Regions from separate parts of the Paenibacillus sp. FSL R10-2778 genome, predicted to be linked through region 1. Evidence: riboswitches for the same ligand, from Rfam matches in the RefSeq annotation. Region 1 holds a riboswitch; each other region holds the start of a gene.
The links. A riboswitch is a leader RNA that binds a small molecule or an ion and turns the genes downstream of it on or off. The one in region 1 is predicted to bind thiamine pyrophosphate.
Positions count from the first base shown of each region.

Region 2: it holds a riboswitch for thiamine pyrophosphate, as region 1 does, so the genes downstream of both, NST40_RS09510 (thiamine phosphate synthase) here and thiC (phosphomethylpyrimidine synthase ThiC) in region 1, are expected to answer to the same signal.
Region 3: it holds a riboswitch for thiamine pyrophosphate, as region 1 does, so the genes downstream of both, NST40_RS02155 (ABC transporter substrate-binding protein) here and thiC (phosphomethylpyrimidine synthase ThiC) in region 1, are expected to answer to the same signal.
Region 4: it holds a riboswitch for thiamine pyrophosphate, as region 1 does, so the genes downstream of both, NST40_RS12685 (ATP-binding cassette domain-containing protein) here and thiC (phosphomethylpyrimidine synthase ThiC) in region 1, are expected to answer to the same signal.

Region 1 covers NZ_CP151956.1:6,179,567-6,183,415, forward strand. Annotated here, with positions in the region: gene thiC (phosphomethylpyrimidine synthase ThiC) at 1-1,741, opposite strand, end outside; TPP riboswitch at 1,845-1,953, opposite strand; gene NST40_RS27635 (beta-galactosidase) at 2,025-3,849, opposite strand, start outside.
Region 2 covers NZ_CP151956.1:2,192,558-2,196,406, reverse strand. Annotated here, with positions in the region: gene thiH (2-iminoacetate synthase ThiH) at 1-58, opposite strand, end outside; gene NST40_RS09520 (thiazole synthase) at 92-859, opposite strand; gene thiS (sulfur carrier protein ThiS) at 915-1,118, opposite strand; gene NST40_RS09510 (thiamine phosphate synthase) at 1,157-1,762, opposite strand; TPP riboswitch at 1,875-1,976, opposite strand; gene NST40_RS09505 (SDR family oxidoreductase) at 2,063-2,935, opposite strand; gene NST40_RS09500 (GDSL-type esterase/lipase family protein) at 3,173-3,849, opposite strand, start outside.
Region 3 covers NZ_CP151956.1:481,707-485,555, reverse strand. Annotated here, with positions in the region: gene NST40_RS02160 (hypothetical protein) at 1-1,432, shown strand, start outside; TPP riboswitch at 1,591-1,701, shown strand; gene NST40_RS02155 (ABC transporter substrate-binding protein) at 1,863-2,912, shown strand; gene NST40_RS02150 (MTH1187 family thiamine-binding protein) at 2,991-3,284, shown strand; gene NST40_RS02145 (ABC transporter permease) at 3,281-3,849, shown strand, end outside.
Region 4 covers NZ_CP151956.1:2,891,414-2,895,262, forward strand. Annotated here, with positions in the region: gene NST40_RS12670 (ABC transporter substrate-binding protein) at 32-1,069, opposite strand; gene NST40_RS12675 (ABC transporter permease) at 1,066-1,842, opposite strand; gene NST40_RS12680 (hypothetical protein) at 1,823-2,062, opposite strand; gene NST40_RS12685 (ATP-binding cassette domain-containing protein) at 2,035-2,517, opposite strand; TPP riboswitch at 2,716-2,819, opposite strand; gene NST40_RS12690 (amino acid ABC transporter substrate-binding protein) at 3,042-3,849, shown strand, end outside.

The DNA of each region.
Region 1 (3,849 bases):
ATCTATAAATGAGGCTCCCGCCTTGGAGAAACTCTTGCGCCTTCTCTTGCATTCCTGATTCAATTCTCGTCGTATTCCGGATATTATGAGAGATCTTCATACTGCAAAATTTCGGCCCGCACATGGAACAGAAATGAGCTGTTTTAGCGCCTTCCGCAGGCAATGTCTCATCATGATATTCGAGCGCTCGCTCAGGATCTAACGATAAATGAAATTGATCACGCCAACGAAATTCAAAACGGGCTTTCGAAAGAGCATTATCCCGGTCTTGTGCTCCTTTATGCCCTTTCGCCAAATCTGCGGCATGAGCCGCTATTTTATAAGTAATGACCCCTATACGTACATCTTCCTTATTAGGCAGGCCAAGATGTTCCTTCGGAGTTACGTAACATAACATAGCTGTACCGAACCAACCAATCATCGCTGCACCTATAGCAGAGGTAATATGATCATAACCAGGCGCAATATCTGTAGTCAGTGGACCTAATGTATAAAAAGGGGCTTCGTTACAAGTTTCAAGTTGCTTATCCATATTCTCTTTAATCAAGTGCATCGGCACATGTCCTGGACCCTCTACCATCACCTGTACATCATGACTCCAAGCTATAGCTGTTAATTCACCTAACGTCTCTAACTCGGCAAATTGTGCTTCATCATTCGCATCAGCAATCGAACCCGGACGTAATCCATCGCCTAGGGAAAAAGAAACATCGTACAGCTTCATGATTTCACATATCTCTTCAAAATGTGTATATAAAAAGTTCTCTTGATGATGCGCAAGACACCATGCCGCCATGATGGAGCCACCTCTTGAAACAATGCCTGTCATACGTTGTACCGTCAACGGGATATAACGAAGCAGAACCCCCGCATGAATGGTAAAATAATCAACCCCTTGCTCCGCTTGCTCAATGAGCGTATCACGGTACACTTCCCATGTTAAATCTTCCGCTTTCCCATTCACTTTTTCCAACGCTTGATAGATAGGCACCGTTCCAATAGGAACAGGAGAATTACGGATGATCCACTCGCGTGTCGTATGGATGTTTTTACCTGTGGAGAGATCCATTATATTATCTGCACCCCAGCGGGTGGCCCATCTCATCTTCTCTACCTCTTCTTCTATGGATGAGGATACTGCGGAATTTCCTATATTGGCATTGATCTTCACTAAAAAATTGCGTCCAATAATCATTGGTTCACTCTCTGGATGATTGATATTCGCTGGAATGATGGCGCGGCCGCGGGCTACTTCATCTCTTACAAATTCCGGTGTCACATTCTCACGAATCGCAACGTATTCCATTTCCGAAGTAATAATCCCTTTGCGTGCATAATGCATTTGAGAGACATTACGCCCCTTTTTCGCTCGCAAAGGTTTTCTATGGAGCGCTGGAAACACTTCCGCCACAGCTTTTCCCGTTGCATTCCCGTTATCTTCAGGCTTCACGGTTCTTCCTTCGTACGCTTCCGCATCCCCTCGTTCCTCAATCCAGCTTAGACGATTGGGCTCTAACCCCTGACGAATATCAGTATGAATATTAGCATCCGTATAAGCCCCGCTTGTGTCATAGACATGAATTGGAGCATTCTCCTCTTCGCCGTCTATGCCCGCAGTTGGACTAAGTGAGATCTCCCGCATAGGCACCTGAATATCAGGCCGTGAACCCTTTACATACACTTTTTGACTTGCTGGAAAAGCTGATAGATTGATTGGATCGTTGTTCAATTCGCTTGTCATCTCAATTCCTCCTATAAGGTGATTTGATCAAGCGGAGACGGTCTACTCCCCACACATAGAAAAGGCCACATCTGTATAAGATGCGGCCTTAGAGTAGACAAATAGAAATAGAGCTCCATTTCCTCCGCTGGCATTATCCAGATCAGGTTTGACGGTCGATAGTTATAACTATCCTCTCAGCCTGGTTCCACCAAGCTCCCGTGACTATATAATTGCTACTTCAAAGTATAACCGAAAAGAGAGAATTATCCAAATCTACTCAAATGTGAGATCAATGTATACGTTAGTTTAACACCAATACCCCAAATCCTTCCAGAAGCACCTCGCCCGACAATGTTGTGCCGCTCAGTAAATCTGTTTTGGTCTCATGAAGATGGATCGTGACAGGAGTCTCACTATAATTAAGCAAAAAAGCATAACTGGAAGAAGCTCCGGTACGGACTTGCAGCTCTACCTCTTCTGGGAGCTCCAGCCAATCTGCTGGCGATTGTAGATCAATTAAATTTATGATCTCAGCCGCTGCCTGTTCATTAAATACGGCTCCGTAATACCAAACCTCACCCTTGCCGCGACGATTTCTAGTTACCGCCGGTTTTCCCGCATAATAATCAGAGGCGTAAACCGCCATCACTTCAACCGAAGCTTCCTCTATTTTGAGAATATCATTAAAGTCATCTGCTCCTGTAACGACTTCGGTCACGCCCGACCAGCTAATTGTTGTTGGCTGACGACTGCCCTTAACCATTGTGAATTCTTCAACTGTGATCCCGCATAGATCCTTAGCAGCACCTGGGAAAGGACGCATATAACATTGTCCGCGCTCATCCTTATAGCCGGTTCTACAGCCGAAGATCAGTTTGCCGCCTTGCTGAACATATTCATCCAGCAGTGCTGCTGTCTCATCTGTCATAATCGCTGGGTGAGGATAGATAAGCACGTCGTACCTTGCAAGCTCCTCCAGCGTTGTTTTTTTGCGTAAATAGAGTACGTCATTCGGGATATGCTTCCGCTGAAGCGCCTTGTACCACTCCTTATTGCTCTTCCACATAAACGGGCCATGCCAAACATCGTATTCTCCATCCCACTCATTGTCATAATCACGAACAATAGCAATGTTAGCCTGATTACGAGTACCGACAAACGCATGACCTGCTGCTGCCAGCTCCTGACCGATCTGCCCCGCTTCCCGCACTCTCCGGTTAGGCTGATTATGATAGTCATTGATTCCATGCCAATAAATTTCATTGCCCATCGTAGCTGTCCGCCAGCGGAAATATAACACCATATCTGCTCCATGAGCGATCGACTGATAAGTCCATAACCGCATCTGCCCGGGCTTTGGAGAAGGCATATCCATCCGGTTCACCCAGCCACCCGGGCCCGACTGCTGCTCCATAATGCAGAAATTCGGGGATATCGAACGAACAACAGATAACGACAGTCCCCAGCCTCTATCATTCAGCGGATTCCGCTCATTCGGGTCATAAAAAATAGTAGAGAACTGAGGATAGGAATCATAGCTGAAGAAATCCAACAGTTCATCCGTCATTTCATGGCTATCGAGATGCCCGAACAGACCGTTCGTGGTTACCCACTGCTTAGGGGCAAGTTTACGGATGATATCCGCTTGGTTTTTGGCAAAAGAAATTGTATTGTCCGAAATAAACCGTTTTTCATCCAATGCCTGATGAGGATTGGGTTGCTTCGGTACTGGAGTCGGACGTGGAAGATAGACCTGAGACCAGTCACTATAGCTTTGATTCCAAAAAACAGTTCCCCAAGCCTCGTTCAAATGCTCAAGTGTAACATATTTCTGCTGTAGCCATTCCCGGAAAGCCTTATGGTCACTCTCCGAATAAAATTCACTGATCTCACAGTTGAGCTCATTATCAATTTGCCAGCCAACTACACCCGGATGATTGCCGTAATGTTCAGCCATTTGTTCTGCAATACGTGCACACAGTTCCCGGTATTTAGGACTGCTGTAATTATAATGACGGCGCATGCCATGCTGAAGTGTAACACCTTCGTAGGTAACATTTAAAACTTCGGGATACTTATCAGTCAACCAAGCTGGAGGCGTCGCCGTCGGAGTACCAAGTACAACC
Region 2 (3,849 bases), 2.9 Mb from region 1:
TCCACAGCTGCTCATAAGGATACTGCTCCAAGCGGGCCAGTGTGTCAAAAAAGCTCATGCTAATCCTCCCTCCTTTCGTGACCTATCAAATTCAGTTCAAAAATCCAGTCAACGGTGACGAAGCAAAAGCAACTTCTTCTACAGGACCGAGTCCTGCCAAATAAGCTTTGCGGCCAGCGGATATCGCCTCGCGGAACGCTTCCGCCATGACGAGCGGATTACGTGCCGTTGCAATAGCCGTATTAAGCAGAACAGCAGCGGCCCCCATCTCCATTGCTTCCGCCGCTTCCGAGGGCTTGCCAATCCCGGCGTCTACAATAATCGGCAAATTCACTTCTTCAATAAGAATACGCACAAGCTCCTTGGTGCGCAGGCCGCGATTCGTTCCGATCGGCGCACCAAGCGGCATCACAGCAGCAGCACCGGCATCTCTCAGACGTAAAGCAGCCGAAAGGTCCGGACTCATATAAGGCAGTACTACAAAACCCTCCGCTGCTAAAATCTCTGTAGCTCGTATGGTCTCCAGATTATCTGGAAGCAGGTATTTCTGATCATTGATCACTTCGATCTTGACCCAGTTCCCCAGTCCCGCAGCTCTTGCTAATCTTGCAATACGGACTGCCTCTTCCGCTGTACGCGCTCCTGAGGTATTAGGCAGAAGAGTCATGTGACCGGGAATGTGGTTCATGATATTTTCTGCTCCACCTTGCGGGTCCACTCGGCGAAGCGCTACAGTAATCACCTGAGAACCAGAGCTAGCAATCACTTCGGGGATCAGCGTATTCCGGCTATATTTTCCGGTTCCGATAAATAATCTACTGGTTAATTCGATGCCGCCAATATGTAACGGGTCATGCATGAAATTACCTCCCTTTGGTTCTTATAAATTTCTCAAAATTCTATACCGCTCCATCTCAACCCCCACCAACAAAGTGCACCAGTTCCAAACGATCATCCTCGCTCAGAGCAGTACTTTCATAATTCTCCTTACTGACAATTTCTCCATTCAGCTCAATGATCATCAGACGACCCGACCACTCAGGAAGACTGATCAAATCAGCTATAGTTTGAATACCACCAGAACACTCTGCGGATTTCCCGTTAATCAACAGCTTCATTCTGAATCACCCCCTTCGCCCATGCTGTTACCTTCAGGCTATGAATGAACCGCCTTATGAATAGCTTTGGCGGCCTCATAAGGATCATCCGCTCCACAAATACCGGACATCACAGCAACTCCTGCCGCACCTTTCCTGATGATCTGCGCCGCATTAGCGGGGCTAATTCCGCCAATCGCAATTACAGGAATAGAGCTGGTCTTCACCGTTTCTGCAAGCAGCTCTAACCCACGTGCGGGCAGCCCTAACTTGCTATCCGAGGGAAATACATGACCAAACAAGCAATAATCAGCTCCCTGCTCTGAGGCATTCGCCGCTTCTTCCGGAGAATGAACCGATCTCCCCAGCCGAAGCTGAGGTGCAATTCGCCGGGCTGTAACCGGACTCAGACTGTGCCAAGCCAACTGAACCCCCGCGGCACCAGCTGCCAAGGCTACATCGATCCGGTCGTTGATTATCAGTTTGGTAGCGGGCATACCGGCAGCCAACAGCTGCTGTGCCGCAGCGAGCAGTTCGCATGCAGGACATTGCTTATCTCTCAGGTGAATATAATCGACCCATGTCTGCACCGTGACAGCTAGTTCAACAAAATGTCTCAGCTGTAGCTTGCCGTCTGATATTAGATGGATCTCAGCTTGCAACATCACGATCTCCTCTCTCACTTCCCTGTAGGTCAGTAAAAAACAAAAAAACTGCCCCCGTAAGGAAGGCAGTCAGAATCTGTATATAGACGGCACTACAAATAGCCCGATAACAGAAATTCGTTCTCCACTTCCCTACGCTGGTCTTAACCAGATCAGGTTCAAAGGGTCCGGAAATCCATTCCGTCTCAGCCAATCGGCACCCCTAGTGACATAAATATACAATTTTAAAATGCTAACGTGGTTATAGTAACATATTTTTTTATTGAAATACACCCATTTATTCACATTAGCTGTTCTAATCTAACCGTTTACTACCTCGCCACCATTTACATGAATAACCTGTCCAGTCACATAACTGGAATCGTCAGAGGCCAGATATACATAGGCTGGTGCCAGCTCTTCTGGTTGTCCAGGCCGTTTCATAGGCTGTGTACCTCCAAACTCGCTAACCTGTTTTGCATCAAAGGTAGAGGGAATCAGCGGTGTCCAGATTGGACCTGGTGCAACACCGTTTACCCGTATGCCCTTCTCTGCCAGATTCGTGGACAAGGATCGTGTGAAGCTAAGAATAGCTCCTTTAGTTGATGAATAGTCCAGCAGCTGCGGGCTTCCGCGATAAGCGGTAATTGAAGTTGTATTTATAATTGTAGATCCTGCTTTTAAATGAGGCATAGCTGCTTTTGTTAAATAGAACATCGCAAATATATTCGTACGGAAAGTACGCTCAAGCTGCTCGGAAGTAATATCCTCGATCTTAGCTTGCGGATGTTGCTCTGCCGCGTTATTGATGAGAATATCAAGCTTTCCTAAGCCCTCCACCGTCTGTTTAATAAGATCCTTACAGAATTTCTCGTCACCGATATCACCTGGAATTAGGATACATTTGCGGCCTTCCTGCTCGACCTGACGTTTAGTTTCCTCTGCATCTGAGTGTTCATTAAGATATGAAATGACCACATCAGCGCCTTCTTTAGCAAAAAGCACAGCAACTGCACGCCCAATTCCGCTGTCTCCACCGGTAATTAACGCCGCCTTGTCTTGCAGTTTACCTGCTGCTTTATAATTTGCCGGCTCGTATTTGGGCAGCGGCGTCATTTCACTCTCAATCCCTGGCTGATGATGCTGCTCCTGTGGGGGTAAGGTTTTTGTAGCTTGTTTATTGTTGCCTGACATCTTCCCTATCTCCTCTCGTTAAGCAAATTGATAGTTAACTGATCGTCTTAGGATGGCACAACTATGCACGTTTATACGCTGGGTTTGTCATTTTCTTAAATCGCTTTACGAATCTTACTTACCACAATGAAAGTAGAAATAAACAACCGCGAGAGATACACTGCTGTAAGTGGAGAGGAATTCACTGCATACAAATAGACACAGCATCGCTGCTGTGCCTTGAATTGTTCACCCTGACTATTTTAGAGAAGAAACATGATTTTCTGCATTCACTTCATGTTCCAGCACCCACATAAAGTAAAGAGCTTTGGCCGCTTTCTCCCGGGTCACTATTGCTTTAGGTTCTAGTTCTGTCCCATTGACCATTTCGCCTCTGGTAATCCCCACTTCAGATCTAATGAGTCCTAATTCATATGCACTTTTCACTTTTGAAATTAAATAAGGAGAAATGTCCCCTGTATCAACAAGCTGCGTCCAGGATACAAGAGGATAGTACATCGCACCTCTAGCTCCTGGCTCCAGATTCGAATCATAGCCAGGAGCTCCTGGCACTACTGCTGTGCCGTTATAATCAGTCATGTACTTAGGTTTATTAGCAAACTTTATTTGGTAAACGTCATAGAGTATAGCACCCATCGTTTCACGTGACAGCTTACCTTTCGGATAATAGGCAAGATCTGATCTTTCCACTTTCATTAACTTAGAAATACTGCGTGTGAATTCAGCAACTGTCATCTCCGTATCCGGATTAAAATTCCCTTGACGGTCTTTGCCCATTACTCCCAGCTGGATTAATTTCTCAATTTGATTACGGTAATATGCAGCTTCCCCGGTCGTCGTATCATTCGTTATTTCCGGAAAAATCTTACCCCAGTTCCCTGTTAGTGCCGCATGCTTAACGTTCCCTTTAAGGT
Region 3 (3,849 bases), 1.2 Mb from region 1:
GCCTTTGTTACATACTGCGCTCATGCAGTTTATATTTCCCTTTTCTATAAAAAAGGGCGATTCTAAGCAGCTTATCCAGCAATTACAGGACGACGGCTTCACACGTTTTTTTCTGGATAATAAAGAGCTTGAAGCTGCCTACTACGGAGATGGCTACTGTGTTTCCCATGAACGAATGGAGCGCACCTATTTACCGTTTGCTGCACATGTCCTTTTTCCACGCAGGAAGGATGCCGACTCGTTTCGCCGTTTTTCCAGAGTAAATAATCTCGACTGCATTCTGGAGATTCCGCAGCAATCTATATTTTTCAAAATTCTCTCGACGGATATATTCATATGTCCTTTTCAGCTTGGATTCGTGACGATACGTGTCCAGCTGGAGGGGGATTCAATTCCCTTTAGTATTGCCCTAGAATTCGCAGATCGTTTCCGTGCGCTAGAGAATACCTTCATACAGGATGATTACACTTATATTCATTGCGGGGAACAGACCTATGAGATGGTAGAGGATTTTGTCTTCCGAAATTTGGTGGATGGACTGGAGCCATATCTGGATCAATCGGATATCAATGGGGCTTATTTCGAGACCCTTCCTTTTTTCGTAGATGAAAGAATGCAGGTGCAAGCTTTTTATGGCTTTCAGAATGAAGAAAGCTCTGATGAGATTAGTGTAAATCTGCGCTATCGTGCCTCACAGCTTGATGGAATTGATCTAAACGGAAAGCCCTATGCCAGTGCCAGCGATCCAGCGTATATTGCGAACTATTGTCATGAACACTCCTATAATCGCTGGGGTCCAGACACGTATTATATGATGAATGAGCAGACTTTTTGCTGCATGACCCGCGCTGAACAGGAGATTGCTGTTAGTCTAGCCAACCAGATGTACGGGCAATATTATTACGGATTTTTACTCAATATTTTCCACAAAATCGTTCTGCTAAAGCTCGCCAATATGCACTCCCGACTTCGGATTAATCATGATTATGAGGAAATAGACAATCTAATCTACTCCATCAATAAGTTCTCGGCTAAGTTCTACTTCTTGGAGTTGATTTCCCAGTCGCAGGGCCGGGAGATATTTCTTCAGCTGCGTAAAGTATACGGAAACGATGCTTTGTTCGAGGAAGTGAAAGAAACCTTAAATGACCTGTTTCAGTATCAGGATAAGTTTCAGTCCAAGCGACGGGATAATCTGCTGATGATTCTCACTGTATTTACGGTAGTAAGCGGGATTTACGGCATGAATCAGGTCATTGACGATTTGGATGGAAAGATTCAATGGAGTAAAATGATTGGTTATTCTCCCTTTGAATTTCTTGCCCTCTTCGTGATCATGAGCGGGATTCTGATCAGCGTTGTCCTCACGCTAGGGGCACTGGTTAGTGAGCTTAAACGGCGTCACCGCAAGAAATATAAAGACCTAGACTAGCAAAAAAGAAACTACTGGATTGGAAAAATTCAGGAGTGCACTACTAGACATTCCGAGTACAGCCGTCTATAATACACCGTATGCGAGAAATATAAGATATAAAGTATGGGTACAAAACTTATGCTTACTTATATTGCACATAGAAATACCCGTTAACTTCATAGAACCAGGGGTGCTGGAATTGGCCGGCTGAGATTGTATCCCACAAGATACTGACCCTTATACCTGATCTGGATAATGCCAGCGTAGGAATCGCCAATTGGTTCTGGTCCCTGTGACCTTAACTAACCTTGCGCCAAGCCAGCGTCCCGATCACTCGGGGCGCTTTTTTTGTAAGATCACTAAAAGATGTAGAAAAACGTACATACTACACTTTACGGTTCATGTTGTGAAGACGGGATTCTTGTAACCTTAAAGGAGAGAAGAAGACATGCACCTTAAAAAAGCACTTACGTTGTGCCTCACCTGTGTACTCATTCTTGCCATTGCCGGATGCGGCAGCAACAATGGGAATACAGCCGGAAACAAAGCAAATGCTACTGATCCAACTGCTGCGGCTGGGACGGATGCTCCAAAAGAGCTCACCAAAGTTAAAGTCGCACTCGACTGGACACCGAACACAAATCATACCGGTCTATACGTAGCTAAGGATCTTGGTTACTACGCTGAAGAAGGTCTGGACGTCGAGATCGTTCAGCCAGGCGCAGCGGGTTCTGATACTATGGTTACTTCTGGCGAAGCCGCATTTGGCATCAGCGCCCAAGAAGGATTAACACTAGCCCGTCTACAAGGCGTACCCCTTGTCTCGATAGCAGCTATTATTCAGCATAATACGTCGGGATTCGCCGCTCCAGTAGATCGCAATATTAAATCACCAAAGGATTTTGAAGGTAAAACCTACGGAGGCTGGGGCTCACCGGCCGAAGAAGCAGCCATGAAAGCTATCATGGATCCTGAAGGTGGCGATGTGAAAAAGGTGAAGCTGATCAGTATCGGTGAAGCTGATTATTTTACCGCCGTCAAACGTGACATTGATTTCGCCTGGATTTTCTACGCTTGGACTGGTGTTGAGGCTGAGTTACGTGGCGAGCCATTGGATATGCTGTACTTAAAGGATTATGCGCCGCAGCTCGATTATTACACGCCTGTACTGACGACGAGTGAGAAGCAAATTGCAGATCATCCTGATCTGGTGAAGGCCTTCATGAAAGCCACATCAAAAGGTTATCAATATGCCATAGATCATCCGGAAGAGGCTGCCGGTATGTTATCGAAGGCCGTTCCTGACCTGGACGCCGACCTTGTCCTAGCTAGCCAAAAATGGCTTAGCCCAAAATACAAGGACGATGCTGCCCGCTGGGGCGAGCAAAAAACCGAGGTCTGGCAAAATTACGGCGACTGGATGTATGATCTGAAGTTGCTGGATAAACCGCTGGATGCTGCTAGTGCATTCAGTAATGATTTTTTACCGGCGGAGTAAACAACAATTGTAATGAATTACTTCGTTATCAAAGTTGGCTTTTTGAACTTACCTTATAAAATGAGAGGATTGATTATTGTGGCTAACACCCTACTAAGCATTCAAGTAATTCCAAAAACTCCGAACAATGAGGATTCCATCCCATACGTAGATAAAGCGATTGAGGTCATTCAGAAATCCGGTGTTAAACATCAAGTGAATCCACTGGAAACCACAATGGAAGGTGAGCTTAGCGAGCTGCTGGAGGTCGTGCGTCAGATGCAGGAGGCGTTGATCGAAGCAGGCAGTCCAAGCGTAATTTCGCAGATCAAAATCGCTCATAATCCTAACGGAATCAGCATGGATAAATTGACGGAGAAATATCGGCCGTGAGATCGACCTGGAAGCTAATATGGCCGCCCCTTGTGGCGGTCGTCTTCTTTTTAACCGTATGGCAGCTATCTGTATCTGTATTTCATATTGAATCCTGGATTCTGCCGAGTCCTGCTGATATTGCCCGTGAATCCACCAGAAACGCTTCTGGTCTTTGGGCTCATACGATGGCTACGCTGCGGCTCACTTTAATTGGTTTTCCCATTGGTACGGGGGTAGGCCTGATCGTTGCTTTGCTTTTGCATCTTTTGCCTTGGGCTAGACGGGCTTTTTATCCACTTATTATTCTGAGTCAAAATGTTCCCTCCATCGCGCTCGGACCCCTTCTCATTATCTGGTTCGGCTTTGGTCTTTTGCCCAAAATCGTGCTGATTACACTAGTATGTTTCTTCCCGGTAGCTGTCGCTGCGATGGGCGGTCTGGCCCAAAGTGATCAGGTCATGATGAATTATATGAAAATGGCTGGCGCAAGCAAGTGGCAAATCTTCACCAAGCTGGAGCTGCCCTCTTCTATCCCGGCACTATTTTCCGGCGTAAAAATATCTGCTACTTATGCGGTTATGGG
Region 4 (3,849 bases), 3.3 Mb from region 1:
CCTCAAGCTTGTATGAATAACCAACTAAACGTTACAGATTGATAAAAGCTTCTTGTGCTTTAATATCTTCTGGTAGAAGATCGTTGGTGGATAACCACTGCTGAACCTTTTCCCAAGATGTCGGGTCTTGATAACCAAAAGTTTGATCGCCAGCATTCATCAGTGGCAGTAGAATCTCAAGACTTTTTTTCTCAATCTCCTTGTCGAGCGGTGAAGTTGCATCTTCATGTGCAATCAGTAAATCCAGGGCTTGTTCAGGATTCTGCTCCACAAATTCCTGTCCTTTTGTTATGGCATTTAGAAATTTTTTAAAGTAGGCTTCAGAATTTTGCAATCCTTGTTCGCTGGCCACCAGCACAAGCTCATAATAGTCAGGGACTCCGTAATCCGTTGGATTAAGCGAGGTGACCGGATGTCCCTCTTTTTCAAGGATCAGTTGTTCATGGTTGATGAACCCGCCCATTATTGCGTCCACTTGTCCTGTAGAGATCGCAGGGATAAGGTCAAAACCTACATCAATCAGCTTGGCGGATGAAGGATTGCCTCCATCACTCTGGATCATTGTCCGAATCATCGCTTCATAGAGCGGAATAGAGGAATAGCCGATTTGTTTTCCTGCGAGCTCTTTGGGACTATGAATACTGCCTGCCTGAGGAACCATCAGATGATTCAGTGGATGCCGCACGATAGCTGCAATCGAACGTACAGGAATTTTCTCGCCGCGTGCCATAAGCACCTGTGGCTGATAGCTGAGCGCTAGATCAATTTGATTTGCTGCTACAAGCTTTAGGGCGTCATTGCTGTCCGCAGGCATTTTGATCTCGACATCCAAACCTTCCTCTTGGAAAAAACCTTGCTGTTGCGCAGCGTATAGAAAGGAATGAACGGCATTGGGATACCAATCAAGCATAATCGTCAGCTTGTGTGACTGCTTATTTTCGGAATTGGAGGAACCGGTTTGGGAGTTGTTATTTAGCTTGTCTGCCTTCCCGCAGCTGCTTAAGAGCAAAAGTGTGCATACTAGAAATACAGAAATAAGTCCTCGTTGTGGTGATTTTAAATGATTCATTGGTTAGATCCTCTTTTCTTTAAAAATAATTGTTCGAGTAAAGCTATCGCCAGAAAAAGCACAACACCAAGCGCGGACAGCAGAAATACAGCCGCGAACATTTCATCGCTCTGCATATTTCCGGCCGTTCTGCGGCTGAAGTAACCGAGTCCTTTACTGCCGCCGAGCCATTCCCCGATAGTAGCTCCGATGACGCAGTATACAATGGATAGCTTTAAGCCAGAGAAAAAAGCAGGCAACGCCAGTGGAATTTGGGTTTTGACAAGCAGCTGCCAGCGGTTTGCACCAAATGTTAATAATAAGTCCTTGTAAGTCTGGCCACTTGTACGAAGTCCATCATATGTACTCACTACGACTGGAAAAAAAGCCGTTAAAAACACCACAGCCACTTTGCTCCACAGCGAATATCCGAACCACATAATAAAAATGGGGGATAGCGCAATTAATGGGACCGTCTGGCTAATGATAAGGAAGGGATAGATGGCCTTTTCTACGGGGCGAAACAGGAACATTCCAATGCCCAGCAATACACCACAAACCACAGAAAGGACAAAACCTACCAGTATCTCCTGCAACGTCGCTAATAAATGTTGTCCGAATAACAATTGCCTGTGCTCGATCAATGCGATGCCAATAGATGAAGGTGCAGGGAGAATAAAGGCTGGAATCAAGTGAAGGCGAACAGCTGACTCCCAGATTACAAGAATGAGCAGTACCAGAAGAAGGAAGGGAGCATAGTTGTCTAGATGTTTTTTAAAAGGTATAGGTTGCATGCAATCTTCGCTCCAACTCTGCCCGTAGTGCTATAAACCGGGGTTCATAGTTCATCTTATAATGTCTTGGTTTTGGTAGATCGACAATGATCTCCTGTAATTCGCTGTGCGCACCGCCAGATAATAAATAAATCCGGTCACTGAGCAATAGTGCTTCTTCCAGATCATGAGTGATGAGCATAATCGTCTGATTCAGTTCACCCCATAACTCCACAGCCAACGGTGTATCTCACGTTTGGTCATGGCATCGAGAGCGCCAAAGGGCTCATCCAGCAGCATAAGACCACTTCCGCCTCCAGCCACTAAGGTGCGCAGAAATGCTACTCGCTGTTTCATACCTCCCGAAAGTTCATGGGGATAAGCCTTCTCTACATCTGTTAAGCCGAAGCGGGCCAACATTTCCCGAATCTGAGTGATCGTTTTCTGTTTACTAAATCTGGGCTTGATCTCCCAGGGCAAAAGGCAGTTGTCGAGCACTGTTCTCCAAGGCAGCAATAAATCCTGCTGAGGCATATAAGCGATCTGACCTAAACGACTAGCGGTTGAGGGGAGCGTAGGGAGTTTTATTTTTCCATGAGTAGGTTCGAGTAAACCGGCAACCGTTTTGAAAAATGTGCTTTTCCCGCATCCGCTAGCACCTACTACGGAGACGAATTCCCCTTGCCTGATATCCATGGATAGATTTGCGAATACAGGGGGTTGTTCAGTTTCCGGAAAAGAGTAGGTTAGGCCTTGCATAGATAAAATGGTCGTGATGATCTAACCTCCTAATATTTTTGTGGAGCGTCTAAACAAATAAAGACCCATCCATTTCCAGAGGAAATGAATGGGTCAAAAAGTTCATTCTGCATAATAACACTTAACATGCTTGATGAAAATTCTGCTCCACTTCCCTCCGCTGGTATGATCCAGATCAGGTTCCAAGGGTCCGGAGCTTGAAGCTCCGTCTCAGTCGGCCGACTCCCCTAGTGAAATAACAGGTCCATATTAATTTGTTTATAAATATACCATATCTTTCTGAGAAGTAAAGAGAGAAAGAAGTGAAGGATTAATCCAAGATTGGGTAAGATATAAGTAGAAATCTAGTTAATATTACAATTCCGATGTATATTATCGGAAAAAAGTATTGACGATCATGTGATGGCAGTGTACTATTCAATTTACCGGAAAAAAACTGGATAGAGAGAGGGGATTTAATAATGAAAAAATGGAGTCTAACTATTATATTGGCGTTAACCGTGGTTCTTGTAGCGGCTTGCGGCAATAATTCGAATACCAATACGGCTGCTGAACCAACAGCTGGAACGAATGGTGGAGCAGCATCTTCAGCGCAAAACAGTTTGGAGGCTGTGAAGGCCAGCGGCAAATTGCGGATAGGTACAGAAGGGACTTATGCACCTTTTACTTATCATGACACTGCGGGGAAATTGACGGGTTTTGACGTGGAAATTGCCGAAGAAGTAGCCAAACGTTTAGGTGTTGAAGCTGAATTTTTTGAAACTCAGTGGGATGGTATTTTTGCTGGGATGGATGCGAAACGGTTTGATGTCATTTTTAATGAAGTTTCCATTAACGAAGATCGCAAAGTGAAATATGATTTCTCTGAACCCTATATTGTATCCAAGGCAGTATTGATCGTGAGCGAAAACAATGAGGATATTAAGACCTTTGCTGATCTAAAGGGTAAAAAAGCCGGACAATCCCTGACCAGTAACTTATCCGACATCGCTCGTGAGAACGGTGCTGAAATCGTAGCTACGGACGGTTTCAATCAAGCGATGGATCTGCTGACTTCGGGACGTATTGATGCAACTGTGAATGATGGCTTGTCTTATCTGGATCTGAAAAAACAAAAACCAGATGCAAAAATTAAAGTGGTTGATGAGATTCCTGAAGGCTCACAAAGTGCTGCGGTATTCCTGAAAGGCAATGATGAGCTGGTGAATGCGGTCAGTGATGCGATTAAAGAGATGAAAAGTGATGGAACGTACTTGAAAATTTCCGAGA